Regions from separate parts of the Paenibacillus sp. JCM 18996 genome, predicted to be linked through region 2. Evidence: a T-box and tRNA genes for the amino acid it is inferred to sense, from the RefSeq annotation. Region 2 holds a T-box; the other holds one or more tRNA genes.
What was found. The T-box of region 2 lies ahead of ACZ5N7_RS00440 (valine--tRNA ligase). A T-box ahead of a tRNA ligase gene usually reads a tRNA of that ligase, here a tRNA-Val.
Positions count from the first base shown of each region.

Region 1: it encodes a tRNA-Val, which carries the amino acid that the T-box ahead of ACZ5N7_RS00440 (valine--tRNA ligase) is inferred to sense. The anticodon was not compared.

Region 1 covers NZ_AP043884.1:623,981-631,885, reverse strand. The annotation lists gene ACZ5N7_RS03045 (DUF6483 family protein) at 1-307, opposite strand, end outside; gene ACZ5N7_RS03040 (hypothetical protein) at 327-674, opposite strand; gene ACZ5N7_RS03035 (N-acetyltransferase family protein) at 779-1,267, opposite strand; gene ACZ5N7_RS03030 (hypothetical protein) at 1,304-1,534, opposite strand; gene ACZ5N7_RS03025 (PilZ domain-containing protein) at 2,268-2,618, opposite strand; gene ACZ5N7_RS03020 (hypothetical protein) at 2,790-3,683, shown strand; tRNA gene ACZ5N7_RS03015 (tRNA-Val) at 3,753-3,825, shown strand; gene ACZ5N7_RS03010 (copper amine oxidase N-terminal domain-containing protein) at 4,195-4,581, opposite strand; gene ACZ5N7_RS03005 (HD domain-containing protein) at 4,760-5,425, opposite strand; gene ACZ5N7_RS03000 (LacI family DNA-binding transcriptional regulator) at 5,429-6,451, opposite strand; gene ACZ5N7_RS02995 (MBL fold metallo-hydrolase) at 6,490-7,335, opposite strand; gene ACZ5N7_RS02990 (ABC transporter ATP-binding protein) at 7,332-7,905, opposite strand, start outside.
Region 2 covers NZ_AP043884.1:90,013-97,917, forward strand. The annotation lists gene ACZ5N7_RS00430 (LysM peptidoglycan-binding domain-containing protein) at 1-877, shown strand, start outside; gene ACZ5N7_RS00435 (hypothetical protein) at 1,013-1,177, opposite strand; T-box leader at 1,352-1,574, shown strand; gene ACZ5N7_RS00440 (valine--tRNA ligase) at 1,745-4,414, shown strand; gene ACZ5N7_RS00445 (bifunctional folylpolyglutamate synthase/dihydrofolate synthase) at 4,427-5,800, shown strand; gene murC (UDP-N-acetylmuramate--L-alanine ligase) at 5,809-7,188, shown strand; gene ACZ5N7_RS00455 (SPOR domain-containing protein) at 7,469-7,905, shown strand, end outside.

The sequences.
Region 1 (7,905 bases), 530 kb from region 2:
GATTGTCGTTATAGCTTTGTTGCGTCCTGCCTTGAGCCTCGCCCAGATCCGCTTTTTCCTTTAACAAACGGGCCAGTATGAAGCATTTGTCCGGATTCCACGTGTCCCCGTAGCTCACAAGCTTCGCGAGTTCCTTATACGAAAGCGCGTCAACCGTTTTTGCGTTGATCCCGAGCAGCTCTTTGAGCAAATCGTCGGCCTGCTGGCCTGCCTCCTGCAGCTTATTTTCGCGTTTTAACCCAAGAATCCGGGCTACTCCTCTGGTCAGCTGTTCGATATACCTCATGAAAAAGTCGTCTCTGTGCAAATCTCACTCCACCTCCAACCTATTTCATCAGCCCTCTCAGGCTGTGTTTGCCGCGTTTCTTGCGATCGGCGTAAGCCTGTCTCAGTTCCACGATTCTGGCAAAATAAGCTTCAGCCGCAGGATCGGGCTTATGGCAGGGGATTCGATACGCTGCAGCCAGCTCGCCGTTTTCCAAAACCATTGATATAGAGGAAGAATCCCCTTCCAAATACAATATGGGAATATTCCAGCTTCCTTCGTTCGAACTTTTTTGAAACCAATTCATGCGAATGCAAAAAGAACAGGTATAATAGTGACCTCTATGACAAATTCCCGAAGGAGTGACAGCCGCCTCATCCGGAACCCATGCTTGCTCGACTGTAATCATATGTAAAAACGCTCCTTAAGTAAGATTGAGTGCAAGTAATGATATCGCGGGAGCGCTTCATTTGGCAAGACAGCGAGGCCGGCAGGTGCGATTTACCAAAACCTCTACAAAATAAGCTGATAAAAAATGACATCCTGCCACGCGTCGAATTTGTAGCCGACCTCCTGCAGGCAGCCCACATTTGTGAAGCCGAAAATCTCATGCAGCCTGATGCTGGCCTGGTTGTTTCCCGTTATCGCGGAAATGACTGTGTGATGGCCAAGCTGCTTCGCCTGCCTGAGGATTTCGGTCATGAGCTGCTTGGCGATGCCTTGGCCCCAATGATTCGGGTCTATATACACGGAAAGCTCCACCGTCTTGGAATACGCAGGCTTCGTTCGGAACATCGACAGGCTGCTGTAGCCCACAACCTTGCCATCCTTGACACCGACAATCAGCGGATAGGCGCCGCCATAATGAGAGAACCATTCCAGCCTCTCTGCCAGGTTCTGTTCCTGCAAATCGAAAGTGGCTGCCGTTTCACAAACAGCGTAGTTATAAATATCCAGTATTTGCGGCACATCTTCTTTTACCGCCGGTCTGATCTCTAACATTTTCCCGTCCGCTCCTTCTGTTTGCTCTAGGCAAGACTACTCTCTTAGAGCATCTCTCAACCGATCCGACATTTCCCGCGTCACTTTCTTCAACTGCTGTCCGCGCGCCTTGGCCAGTTCCTGCTTCAGCCGTTCGTTCTCCAAGTGAAGCTCTTCGAACGCAGTGATAAAATCAAGCAGCTCCCGGCTCGTATAACCCGCGTCCTCAAACAGCTTGTCTGCAATCTTACGCAGCTGTGCGGGACGTGTGATGGAAGAATCACTCATAAAAGGCCTCTCTTTCGAACGCTTGAATAAAATATAATTATAAACAATTTTCCGGTCAAAATATAGTTTCATCTTCTGGGAGCATAAAAAAATCACCGCCGATTTCAGCAGATGATTTTTTATTTCAATAGACGTCATTTTTTTACAAAAATTCGTATTTTCTCCAGACAATAAACGACTGTATTTTTCGCTTGGTTCCCCCATAATGAGATAAAAAATACTAGAGAGAAGAGTGCAAGCGATGTCCGTGAATTCAAATCAAAATGTAAACACATCTTGTGAATTAGATATTCTAAAAGTTGCTCACTCTCTCGGAATAGAGCACGAACGTATGTTATTTTACATTTATTCAAATGAGGCTCAAGACACTGGTTCCGTATGCATATCAAAAGTGGATTCAGCCAACGCGATTTAGGAGGATATCAATATGAAGACGTTTATCGTAAAAGTGACCTATGGCAATGGCCAAGTTTCTATTCTAAGAGTGTTCTCTCTTGATGAAGTTTCGCACTTTCATAATGTGGTAAGCACAGAAGTGATAAAGTAGCCCCCATTCGGCCATTCATTCGCGCGTGATTCCAGACCAACTAAACCGAGAGCCTTCCCTGGCCCATTCCTCACTGCCATTTCTCACTCGATCTGCAAGTTAGCCAGAAGCTTTTGCCAGGGAAGCAGCAATCTCGCGTCCTGAAACAGCACCCTCGCTTCCGGATGAACGCCTCTTACTTTTTTATTAATTCAAAAATCGGAACAAAGCGTTTGTAACTGATGAGAATTGTACCCCGTACCGATAATTATTATTCCCTTTTGTTTTCCACACAATAAAGCCGTACATCGGACCAAAAAGAATGTGTTCCAATTTAAGGATGAACTCGCCTTCCGACGGAAAATTTAAATCGCTTTCAAAGCACAGCCCCCCAAGACTGATGTCCTCTACACGCACTAAAATTTTACGTGTGGTTATCTCTGTCTTTTTAATGCAGTGGATGGATAGAGAAACATGCAAAATTCCTTTTGACCGCTTATGCTGTCTTCTCTGATTGTAATCCAAGATATCTCTTCCCGCCTTTTTCCAAAAAATCATTATATTGTAGATATCGGTCTTCAATTGGTAATTATTTAGAGAGATTTGCGCAGACCGGTGGACAGATTTTGGGGTGGTCTATCGCCGGAATAAATTTATTTTCTCTAATTATAACAAATCCAAAGCCGGAAACCGTTAAATGTAATAAAACCTCTAGACTAGGAGTCATGCATGGATAACGTGGAGAAATCAGAGCAGTCTTTAAGCAAGTTTCAGAAAATAATTTATCTGGTAGTTATTCCTCTTGTGTTCGCTTCTGTGCTTGCCGTGGTGGAAATTGGATTGCTGCAGCAAGCAGGAAGCAAGAGCTTTTCTGGAGCTTTGATGAACGTCGGAAAAAGCGCTGCGTCCGGCGTGAATACTATTTCCAAGTTGGCAAGTAGTAAATCACCGGCAGACACAGCGAACAGCAAGACGCAGCCGGCTAAAACGACTGCACCTGGAACTGCCGACAGTGCCCAGCAGAACAGTGGTCAATCCAACTCTTCCGGCACAGCCTCAGGTTCGGGTACAGCAGTGCAAGACCCGAATTCCGGGACGAGTGCGGCACCTGCAGACATGAATGCGGATTTCAAGAAAAAAACTGATGAAGTTGCTTCCGCGTTTACCAAAATGTCGCCTGCGCAAGCCAGCGCAATTATTGGGAATATGTCGCTAAAAGACAGTGCTTTTACCATGTTGGGTATGAAAGCTCAGCAGCGGTCAGCTATATTGGCAAAGATGGATCCAAAAAAGGCGGCGGATATTTCCAAAACTTTGGCGGATTTCCCCCCTGACAGTACTGCCGATCCCGCTTCGGTACAAAAACAATTGGATCTTCTCCCAAGTACGCAGAAGCCGGTCGATGACCTGGTAAAAACATACAGCCAGATGCCTGCATCCAGCGCGGCTTTGCTGTTATCCGAGTTAATGAAAGCAGATCAGAATAAAGCTGTCAGTATTTTTGCGGCAATGGATGCCAGCTCAAGATCTCAGATTCTGGCAGCCATGAGCAATACCAAGACAAATCCGGATGGTATTAAATACGCGACGACTATAACTCAACAACTTTTGCAAACAAAATAATAGCGGTGTGCATTAGCGTTGACAAGTTATTAAAGATTTGTTATGATACTTCTTGTCGCTATAACACATGACTTGATAGCTCAGCTGGGAGAGCACCATCTTGACAGGGTGGGGGTCGTCGGTTCGAGCCCGGCTCAGGTCATAAAGAAAAACCCTTGCACAGCAAGGGTTTTTGCTTTTTCTGCAGAATTTTCAAACTGGACAGAGCGCGAGTTTTAGCCCTTGAGTAACATTGGAGTAACATTTTTTCTTAAAAATATAGCTGTCCCTGTCAAATACACAAATTCCATAAACGCTGGCGTGCGCATAATTCCGTTCCGTACCTATTCAGCAATTTCACGCGGACACGAATACGCGGCTCTACATAAACGTTATTCCGAAAGCGTTCGGTCGTATTTGGCCGCCGAATTTTGAACAGCCTTCAGACTGGACGAAAGATTGGGCGGCATGGAGTTCCTGTACGCAGCAAGTCGAGGTTGGTCGTATAAAAGAAGTTCCGCAGCAGCTTTTTTCAAATCTTCGGAGTCCGCTTGGAGCATAATCCGTTTCGTTGCGCCGTCCCAATGGACCTTTGATTTAGAGCCTCGCCTACAAAACGAAGCGGCACCATTGTATAACCATTGATTATTTTTGACGGCTTGTCAAGTACCACCTTATTTCCGTCCACGGCAGCCGTCCTGCTGTTTATAGCAAGCACAATGGTTTGGGCGTTCACCGTCAGCGTAACGCTTTGATCGTCGCAGTTCCAATCCACCTTGGCCCCCAATGCTTCGCCAATGAACCGGAAAGGAACCATAGTATAATTTCCGTCCAACACAGGAGGCGCCTCAACCGTCTTTTTGCTTCCGTCTATAATAACATCCGGGCTTCCTACCGTAAAAACAATCGAACCTGCCATCGAATTACTTGCTGTTATATCCTTACTGCCGGTAAATGCAAACGTTATGGATAAAACAGATGCCAAGAGCAAACAAACTATCATTCTACAGCTTAAGTTGAGCAATGGGCTACCCATTCATACACTGCATATCAATAAACACCCCCATAGATTGGGAGTGTTCATTTATAGCAGGAGCCTATAATTCTCTTGAATTAGTGCTCCACTCTTTTTTGAATTGCTCTAAAAATTGCTTCATATACTCCGTACGTTCATTTGCAATCGTTCTGCCTGACTCCGTATGCATTTCCTCGTTAAGCTTCAGCAGTTTTTCATAGAAATGAGTCACGGCGGATTGTCTTACACTGGGAAGCGGACTCCAATTTCCCAAGCTTTCATCAGGTGTAAACATAGGATTGCCATAGGCTCCCGCGTACATGAATGTCCGGGCAATACCGATAGCGCCCAAAGCTTCAATCCGGTCCGCATCCTGCAAAATTTTGCTTTCCAGCGTCATGTCGGCTTGATGACCCAGGAATCGATAGGACTCATGTTCCGCGATGCACTGTAATACTGCCTGTTTTTCTTGATCTGCCATTTCAGCTTCGTCAAGAACCTCTTCGATCATTTTTAATGCCTCGGGCCCCCAGTGGGGAATGCCGAATTGTTTTTCTTCCGGATGACAATAATCGTGCAAAAGCCCGGCAACAAAGCATATGTTCAAATTTGCCCCTTCCGCCTTTGCAAATGCTCTGGCCAGATTGGCTACTCTAACGACATGATAATAATCATGGCCTGTTGAGTCTTGACTTAATTTTTCATGCACTCGGGTATGAATAATTTGCAGCCCTTGATCCATTATCATGAATTAACCCCTCTTTACTGCGGGCGCAGTGGATCCTCGGATAATGAGAGGGAGTTCCATTACGCCTTCTTTGATTATCTTTTCGCCTTTCAATAAATTCATTAGTTGTAAGACACCCAGTTCCCCCAACTTGGCGGATGGAATGGATAAAACCGTCAATTCAGGTGTAAGCACTCGGGCAATATCCGTATCGTTTATACTTAACACTGATAATTCAGAAGGTATTTTTATTCCCAAATTTCGAGCCGCCTTATAAACGCCAACGGCAAAAAAATCATCGTCGCAAAAAATGGCGCTAACTTCAGGATGCTGTTTGATCAATTGTTCAACGGCTGAAGTTACATCATCCAAAGAAAAAAGACTTTTCAGGTAGTACTGTGGTTTGACACATATTTTGTATTCTGCCATCACATCTAAATAAGCCCGTCTTCTATCAACCAATGTTCTTCTGTCTACGTCTATCGTAATATGCGCAATATTGCGATGTCCAAGTTCTATTAAATAACGCAGCCCATTTGTAACGTTGTTATAAAAATCTAATGAGATGTTGATTTTGTCATCAATATCTGAATCAATGGAAATAAATTTCCCTTTAATAAAATCAGGTATTTCTTCGTTTTTCAGATCGAGCGAAAATAAAATAAAACCGTCCACCGCCTGACTCGCCTGGGTGTTCAGGATCAGTTTAAGCCAGTCCAGGTCATGCCCGACGTCGAGTAATAACAGAGTGTAGCCATATTGCCTCAACATTTCTGTCGCCTTTTTAATGGCAGGAATATAGACCGGGTTCTCGATATTAGGCACCACAAAACCGATCGTCATAGTAGAACCCATTCTTAGATTTCTTGCGGTTGTATTGATCGTATACCCTAATTCCTCGGCCGAACGGATGACTCTGTCTCTCGTTTCCTGCGACACCCGGCCCTTTTCTTTGCCGTTCATGACAAGGGACACTATAGATTGTGAGACGCCTGCTTTTTTCGCAACGTCTTTACTCGTGGGGTAACTCCCGTTAGTTTGGCGCATGCGGTCCTCCGGATTCAGCACCTATACAACAGATTCTGTTACACAAGGTAAGTTTGCAGTTCCTGCGCTACTTTTACCTCTCCAGCGAATGTTTTTTTCGCCTCTTGAATAATCCAGTTTTCATCTGTGTTAGGTGTAATGTGCGTGATAAGCAACGATTTAACTTGGGCCTCGGCAGCGATTTCCCCGGCTTGCACAGGATTCAGATGCGTTTTGTAAAAACGCCCGTTATCCGCATTTCCGGTTGCCTCGCATAAGAACAGATCGGCCCCTCGTGCAAAATCTGCAAGTGTGTCGCAAGGTGCTGTATCCGCCGAAAACACGATTTTTATTCCTTTATATTCAAATTTCATGGCAAACGCCGGAAAGCCGTGGTTCACTGCCGCAAAAGATACGCGTAACCCGCCAAAGCCTAAAACCTGCTGTTCAACATAGCCGATTTTAGGCAGCAGAGCTGAGAAAAAATCTTTTTCGCCTGCGACAAGGCTTCGAAATTCTTCATAAATCGGACCGTACTCATCCGGTTTTCCGAATACAAACTTTGGATGGCCCAACACTTCGGAAATGCCCTCCAACACCGCCTGTGAGCCATCCGGCACATAAACGGGTATTCGTCTGAGCTTGCGCTCCGTGCTGACTGTCATGCATCTTTCCAATAACAAATAACCTAAAGGCACGAGATCCAGAATGTGATCCGCATGCACATGGCTTAATACGATGGCATCAATTTCATCTATCGCACAAATTTTCATTGCGTTGCTCAGCGCTCCGCTGCCGCAATCGATCATGATTTTGGTTTCATCCGTCTCGATCAAATACCCGGAGGAGGCTCCGCCTCCAGCCGCCGGGAACCCGGCATATCTGCCTAATACATGCAGCTTCATCCTAAAGCCACCTCCTGATCATTCAATTGTTCCAACAGCAGCTTAGCGCATTCCTCATTATTTCTCGGGAGGATGAAATTTTGCTCTTTGCGCAGCTTATAAAACAGTTCAGCGAGTACAGGCAGTTTGATTTGATAAGATTCAAGCAAGTCCTTTTTCTTAAACGCGATCGCAGGATGTTCATCTAAAATTACTGCACCGCCCTCAATAAGAATCATGCGATTGCAGTACTCAAGCACCGCTCTCATTTCATGAGTGAGCATAATAATCGTATGTCCTTGACTGTGAAGTTTCTTTATATATTCGAGCATCTGCGTGGATGTCTTTGGATCGAGTCCTGTCGTTGGTTCATCTAGTATAATGACTTCCGGCTTAAGGATAACAACAGAAGCAATCGCAACTCTTCGTCTCTCTCCCCTGCTCAAAAAATGAGGATGCTGGTCACGGTACGACGAAATTCCGAGAACCTCCATAACCTCATCAACTTTCGCTTTTATTTCCTGCTCAGCAACTTTTCTCAGTCTTAGACCATAAGCAATCTCGTCATAACAAGTTTTATTAAAGAACTGA
Region 2 (7,905 bases):
CATTGATGTTTTATCGCCCAGAAGGTTGAATGTAACCGGTGTCCTTTCCCTGAGCGGTGTGGAGATGATCTCGACACCCGGCGGGCAGTGGCAGGAGGAAGAGGAGATCGTCTTCGTGCACGAGAACCAGCCGGAAGCCCGTCCGCAGTATGCGCAGCCCCAGGGCTTGCCTGAGGCGCAACCAGCCGGCAATGAACCTGAGCGAGCGCCGGACAGCGGCCAATTTTATGGGGACCTGTCCGGGCCGCAAATGAATGCAGTAAGAGAGCCGATCTTCAATAGAGGAGCTTTCTTTCAGGAAGACCCCGGGAATATATCTGAGCCTGTCTATCGGCAGCCTAAGGCAGAGCCGCAGGAACCTGAGGCCGCCACCCAGCAGTCCGCGAACCGGCAGCCTGAGGCAGCCCAGCAAGCAGCGCCTCCTCTGCTAAACGAAGCTCCTTTGTTCGGCAATTCACAGGCGGAGGAAGCGGAAGCCGCTGCGGAGCCCGCTGATATGAAAATCGGTTTTTCCGGCAGGGACAGCACCGTGCAAGCGCAGGAAGAAGCCAAGTCCGCCGCTTCCGTGTCCCTACTGAATAAGCTGACCGGCAAATCCGTCCCGTCCGGCGGCCGCAAGGAAAAGGCGGAGTCTGCGACGGCGGCTGCTGCTGTGGCGGAAAACAAGCTGGATGTGCTTGAGTGGAAGAAGCTGTTCCTTTCGTCGGAATCCGGTGAGCAGGGGTTCAAGAAGCTGAGGATGTGCATCGTCCAGAAAGATGAAACACTCGACGGCATCGCGAAGCGTTATCAGCTCAATCCCCGTGAAATCGCGCTGTATAACCGGCTGGAAAGCTCGGATGTCAGCGCAGGACAGATCATCTATTTGCCCCGCTAATCGCGGGCAAATAGATTAAGTCTCCCCAAGCTTATACTTTCGTTACTCTTCAAAAGAAACCCCAAAGCCCCGGTCCCGTTCAACAACGGAGCCGGGGCTTTTAAGTTTTCACGGTCTGCGGGAAGGGTGATTTTATCAATACACGTCGAACAAAAAGCCGAGAAAAACGAGGAACAGTGCGAACAGAATGAACACGTCGAGCGGGTTGGGAAGCAGCAGAGTCCGGACGAACTGGATCACCAGCAGGGGGAACATCATGTTTTTTACCGTGTACCTTACGCTTAGCCACCATCGCTGCATGGTAACACCACCTTGCCATAATTTTTTTTCAAAATAGGCTAATACAAGTTTATGAAAGGCATGGACATGGATATGCTGAGAATAAAGGGGAATAGGTTGAAAATATTGACTGCGGAACTCGATATGCTATATCATATGATGAGATATATGGACTTTGCCCCAAAATTGAATAGAAAATAAGCGTAGAAAGGGAGGAGTAGGCAGTGAGCCCTTCAGAGAGTGGAGCCGACAGCGCTGTGAGGTTCCGCAGGATGTAATTGCCGAAGTCGCCCCGGAGTTTGCGGTTTTTTCTTGTGAGACAGCCGCCGGCCGCAGCCGTTATCTGTTCGAGTGCCGTGCCTTTACCAGGCGCGGAATGAAGGTGGTACCACGGAAGCCAGATCCTTTCGTCCTTTGCGGCGTAAGGATTTTTTTGTTTTTTTCATGGTAAATAGGTTATTCGGGCTCGCCGCAAGGTACGGAGAGTAAGCTCCGGAGGTTCATACACTTGGCGGGGATGTCCCTAGGGTTAGTCACCACACAGTAGGAGGTTTCAATAGGATGAGCGAACAAAGCGAAACTCAACCGATGCAAGATTCAAGCGAAACGAAAACGACGACAGCAATGCCTACCACTTACAATCCGGTCGACGCCGAGAAGAAATGGTACGATTACTGGCTGAAAGGCCAATACTTTCAAGCGGGACAAAGAAAAGACGCAAAGACTTTTACGATCGTCATTCCGCCGCCTAACGTGACGGGGATGCTTCATATCGGGCATGCGCTTGATTTTACCCTTCAGGATATTCTGGTCCGCACCAAAAGAATGCAGGGTTACGACGCGCTGTGGCTGCCGGGCTCGGACCATGCGGGGATCGCTACTCAAACCAAAGTGGAGCAAAAGCTTCGTGAAGAAGGGCTGACCCGTTACGATCTCGGACGCGAGAAGTTTCTGGAGAAAGTATGGGAATGGAAGGAGCTTTATGCCAAAACGATCCGCGAGCAGTGGGCCAAAATGGGTTTTTCGCTGGATTATTCCCGCGAACGCTTTACGCTGGATGAAGGACTGTCCAAGGCTGTGCGGGAAGTGTTTGTCTCCCTGTATGAAAAAGGCCTGATCTATCGCGGCAGCTATATTATCAATTGGGATCCTGCGGCAAGAACCGCGTTATCCGACATCGAAGTGGAATACAAGGAAGTGCAGGGACACCTGTACCATCTTAAATATACGACTGAAGACGGCGAAGATTCGATCGTGGTCGCCACGACCCGCCCTGAGACGATGCTCGGGGATACGGCCGTTGCGGTTCATCCGGAGGATGAGCGTTACCGGCACCTGATCGGGAAAACGCTCGTGCTTCCTGTCATCGGAAGGGAAATCCCCGTAATTGCTGACGAATATGTGGAAAAAGATTTCGGGACGGGTGTCGTAAAGATTACTCCGGCGCACGATCCGAATGATTTTGAAGTGGGCAAGCGCCATGACCTGCCGCAAATTCTGGTGATGGATGAGTCCGGCACGATGAACGCCAACGCGGGCAAATACCAGGGTATGGACCGTTTTGCCTGCAGAAAGCAGATTGTCGCGGATTTGAAGGAGCAGGGTGTTCTTGTCAAAATCGAGGACCATGTCCATCAAGTGGGCCACAGCGAACGCAGCGGAGCCGTAGTCGAGCCTTATTTGTCCACGCAGTGGTTTGTCCGGATGAAGCCGCTCGCGGAGAAAGCGATTGAAGCCCAGAAAACCGGCAAAGGCGTGAACTTCGTGCCTGACCGTTTTGAGAAAATTTATCTTCAATGGATCGAGAACGTCCGTGACTGGTGTATTTCCCGCCAGCTGTGGTGGGGGCATCGCATCCCTGCCTGGCACTGCGAGGAGTGCGGCGAACTGACCGTGGCAAGGGAGGACGTATCGGCCTGCTCCCACTGCGGAAGCGCGGCGCTCCACCAGGACAACGATGTCCTGGACACCTGGTTCTCCTCGGCGCTCTGGCCTTTCTCTACGCTCGGCTGGCCTGACGACACGGAGGACATGAAACGTTTCTATCCAACCGATGTAATGGTCACAGGCTACGACATTATATACTTCTGGGTAGCGCGGATGATCTTCACAGGACTTGAGTTTACCGGCCGGATTCCGTTTAAGGATGTCCTCATGCACGGTCTTGTCCGCGACTCCGAAGGGCGCAAAATGTCCAAGTCGTTAGGCAACGGCGTCGATCCGCTGGAAGTCATCGAGAAATACGGGGCGGACGCCATGCGCTATATGATTTCCACTTCCAGCACACCGGGGCAGGATCTGCGGTTCCGTTGGGAGCGGGTGGAGCAGGCACGCAATTTTGCCAATAAAATATGGAACGCTTCGCGGTTTTCCCTTATGAACCTGGAAGGCGTGGCAAAGGAAGATATCGATATCAATGGAGCGCTAGGTACAGCCGACCGCTGGATCCTGCACCGTCTGAACGAGACGGTCCGCGACGTGACGCGCCTGGTCGATCAATATGAGTTCGGCGAGACCGGCCGGATTCTATATAACTTCATCTGGGATGACCTGTGCGACTGGTACATCGAGTTCAGCAAGCTCAGCCTTTACAGCGACAACGCCGAAGCCAAGAGCAAGACGCAATCCGTCATCGCTTATGTACTGGACCGCACGCTGCGGTTAATCCATCCTTTCATGCCGTTCATCTCCGAGGAAATCTGGCAGCACCTGCCTCACGAGGGCGAGACTATCACTTTGGCGCCGTGGCCTGAGTACGAGGAGAAGCTGGAAGCGGCGGACGCCGTTCGCGAAATGGAGCTGCTCATGGATATCATCCGTTCCGTGCGCAATATCCGGGCTGAAGTGAACGTGCCGATGAGCAAGAAGATCGAGCTGCTCGTGAAGCCTGCCAGCGGCGAGGCGCTTGCAATTTTGCGGAAGAATGAAATCTATGTCGCGCGCTTCTGCAACACCTCCAAACTGGAAATCGATCCGGCTGTTGCGGTTCCGGACAAAGCGATGACGGCCATCGTAACGGGCGCCGAGCTGTATCTGCCGCTGGCGGGCTTGATCGATATCGCTCAGGAGGTTGCCCGGCTCGATAAGGAACTCAAGACGCTGCACGGCGAGGTGGAGCGGATTGAGAAGAAGCTGGCCAACGAAGGCTTTGTTGCCAAAGCGCCGGCTAAAGTGATCGAGGAAGAAAAAGCGAAACTCGCGGACTATGCGGAAAAACGCGATAAAGTCGTTGCCCGTTTGGCTGAACTGAAAGGATAAGGGTGAGACGCTATGCTGGAAATTGAAGAAGAGGCTGTACAGCCGTTTCAAACCTATGAACAGGCGGTAAATTGGATTGTCGGTCTGGTTTCGTTCGGAATCAAGCCGGGCCTGAAGCGGATGGAAATGCTGATGGATATGCTCGATCATCCGGATCGCAGGCTGAAATTCATCCATGTGGCCGGCACGAACGGCAAGGGATCCACCTGCGCTTATTTGACTAAGGTGCTGCTGAAATGCGGGTATGACGTCGGGACGTTCACGTCTCCTTATATCACCAGGTTTACCAACCGGATCCAATATAACGGGCAAGATATTCCGGAGGGCGACCTGCTGCAGCTGGCGAACCGGATCAAACCGCTCGCAGATGAGATTGCAGAGACGGAATTCGGCTCTCCGACGATGTTTGAAATTTGCACGACGCTCGCCATCCTGTATTTTGCAAAAGTTACTTTTCCCGACTATGTCGTTTTAGAAACCGGTTTGGGCGGGCGGTTGGACAGCACGAATATCATCAACCCGGTAGTGACGGTGATCACGAATATCGGCCATGACCATATGGACATCCTGGGCAATTCCCTCGAGAAAGTCGCTCTGGAGAAGGCCGGCATCATTAAAGCCGGGGTTCCTTTGGTCACGACCGTCGATCAGCCGGAGCTGCTGGAAGTGCTTTTGGATAAGGCGAAGGAAAAGAAAAGCTCTGTTTATGCCGTTAACCGTCAGTTCATGGTTGAGCCGGTGTCAAGCAGGGAGAATGAGCAGGTGTTCCATTTCGAAGACCCTTTCCGGAGCATCCGCAATGTGAAGATTTCCATGAACGGCGCCCATCAGCTGCAGAATGCGGCAGCCGCTGTAATGACGATTGAGGTGCTTCGCCAATATTTTGCGCTGATCGTGGAGGAAGAGGATCTTTATCAAGGGATGAAGGAAACGTTCTGGGCGGGCAGGCTGGAGATGGTGGCCGAGCGTCCGCGGATCCTGCTTGACGGGGCCCACAATCCGGAGGGAGCGGAGGCTCTGGCGGCCGCTTTAAAGGAAACTTACCGGTACCGCAAGCTTCATCTGATGATGGGGATGCTGTCGACAAAGAATCATACAGGCTATTTAAGGCATATACTGCCAATAGTGGATACTTTGATTCTGACGGAACCCGATTTTCATAAAAAAGCCGATGCGTCCAAGCTGGGCGAAGCTGTATCCGGCCTTCTCAAAGATTCGGAACATAAAGCTGACGTTATAGTTGAACCCGATTGGAAAACTGCCCTGGAGCTCTTGAAATCCCGTACGGAGCAGGAGGATCTGGCGGTCGTTTCCGGTACGTTATACTTGATCTCTGATGTCCGGTCCTGGATTTTATACGGATCCGATTCTGAAAAAGGTTGGTGAGAAACCGAGTGAACACATCTGAACATGTCCATTTTATAGGTATAGGCGGCTACGGCATGAGCGCTATTGCCAAAGTTATGCTGGAAATGGGGTACCGGGTAACCGGATCCGATCTGGCACAGCAGGAATTAACCGAGAAGCTGTCGGCCAAAGGCGCGCTCGTCTACATTGGGCATCAAGCCGGCAATGTAAACGGGGCGGATCTGGTTGTATACTCGACGGCGCTTTCAAAGGATAATGTGGAAATGCTGGCGGCGGAACAGCAGAAAATCCCGATTCTGCACCGTGCTCAAATGCTCGCCCGGCTGATGAACGCCAAGAAAGGGATTGCGGTGGCGGGAGCGCACGGAAAGACGACGACTTCTTCGATGATCGCTCTGGTCATGGAACGCTGCCAATTGGATCCGACCTATATCATAGGCGGCGAAATCATGAATATGGGGAGCAACGCCAAAGCGGGCAAAGGCGAGTATGTGGTGGCGGAGGCCGACGAAAGCGACGGCTCCTTCCTCCAGTACCATCCGCAGCTTGCGATTGTGAACAATATAGAAGCGGACCACCTGGAAAATTACGACGGCAATTTCGAGAATTTGAAAAAGGCATACAGCCAATTTCTCAGCCAGGTGAAAGAAGACGGCAAGGCCGTCATCTGCATGGACGACCTTTACTTGAGAGAAATGCTTCCTGGGCTGAAGAGCGACGTGGTTACGTTCGGCATTGACCGGCAGGCGGATTATACGGCGGAGAATATCGTGCTCGGAGACCGTAAGGTATCTTTCATCGTCCGCCATAATGGAGCGGAACTGGGCAATATGGAGCTGTCGATTCCAGGCAAGCATAATGTGTATAACGCTTTGGCTACCTTGATCACCTGTCTCGAGGCGGGACTCAGCTTTCAGCAGGTAGCAGGCGCGATCAAGGAATTCAGGGGCGCCAAGCGGCGCTTTCAGGTGCAGGGCGAAGTCAATGGCATTCTGGTGATTGACGATTACGCCCACCATCCGACAGAGATTCAGGCGACGATCAGCGCAGCCAAAGCGACTGGAAAAAGAATCGTCGCGGTATTCCAGCCTCAGCGTTATACGAGGACCTTTTTCCTGCTTGACCAGTTCAGCGAAGCTTTCGGCGAAGCCGATGCGGTAATTATCACCGATATCTACTCCCCTGCCGGAGAAAAGCAAATTGAAGGCATCTCGTCCGCGCGGCTGGTCGAAATGATTCGCGAGAACAGCAACTCCAATGTGGAATATATCCCCACAAAAGAGGAAGTGCTCGCTTATTTGTCCGACCATGTCAAAAGCGGAGACTTGGTCATCACGATGGGAGCCGGAGACATCTGGAAGACGGCCGTCGGTCTGGCCAAGGCTTTGGAACAGAAGTACGCATGACGAGAAGAAAAGCTCTACCCGAGGACGTCCAAGGATGAGCGACCGCGATTTAAAGGTAGGGTTTCTTGGTAAAGAAAGTTTTCGGTTTAAGCCTTTAACGAAGTTTCTTAAACGTTATAAAAGAGCTGCCCTGAGTGGTGAACCCACCAGGGGCAGCTCTTTCTGCGTTGCTGTGGAGGGCGTTTAGGGCGGGAAGAGTGAATGCTGCTTCTGAAGTCATATTTCAAATACCTCTTTCATACACTGGTAGTACAAATCAGCGGACAAGGGAGAGGGAGCAATGAATAAAGCAAAAATCACATACAGATTCGAAAACGGCCGTAACCCTGTTCAGGAAAGCGGTCCTCGCCATAAGCCGGAGGAAAGAGCGGAACTCGAGGCTCCGGAGTGGAATGGTTCTATTGTCGCAGCAGGGCGAGAAGAGTCCAAAAAACCATCCGACAAACAATACTCGCCAGGCGCACAGCCTTCTTTCTACGATACCGCGCCAAACGCACAGCCTCCTTTATGCGATACCGCGCCCAAAGCTCAGCCGTCTTTATTCGATACCGGTTCCTTGAATCATTACACGAGTGATTTTGGGGCATGGAACAGCCCGATCGAGGCTGAAACGAAAAGAGTGGAGGAATTGATTCGCTCCTCGTCGGCCAAGCCGTCCATGTCAAACGGTGAAACAGGGCATTTTGACAATGAGGATACAGGTTTCCAGGAGCATCG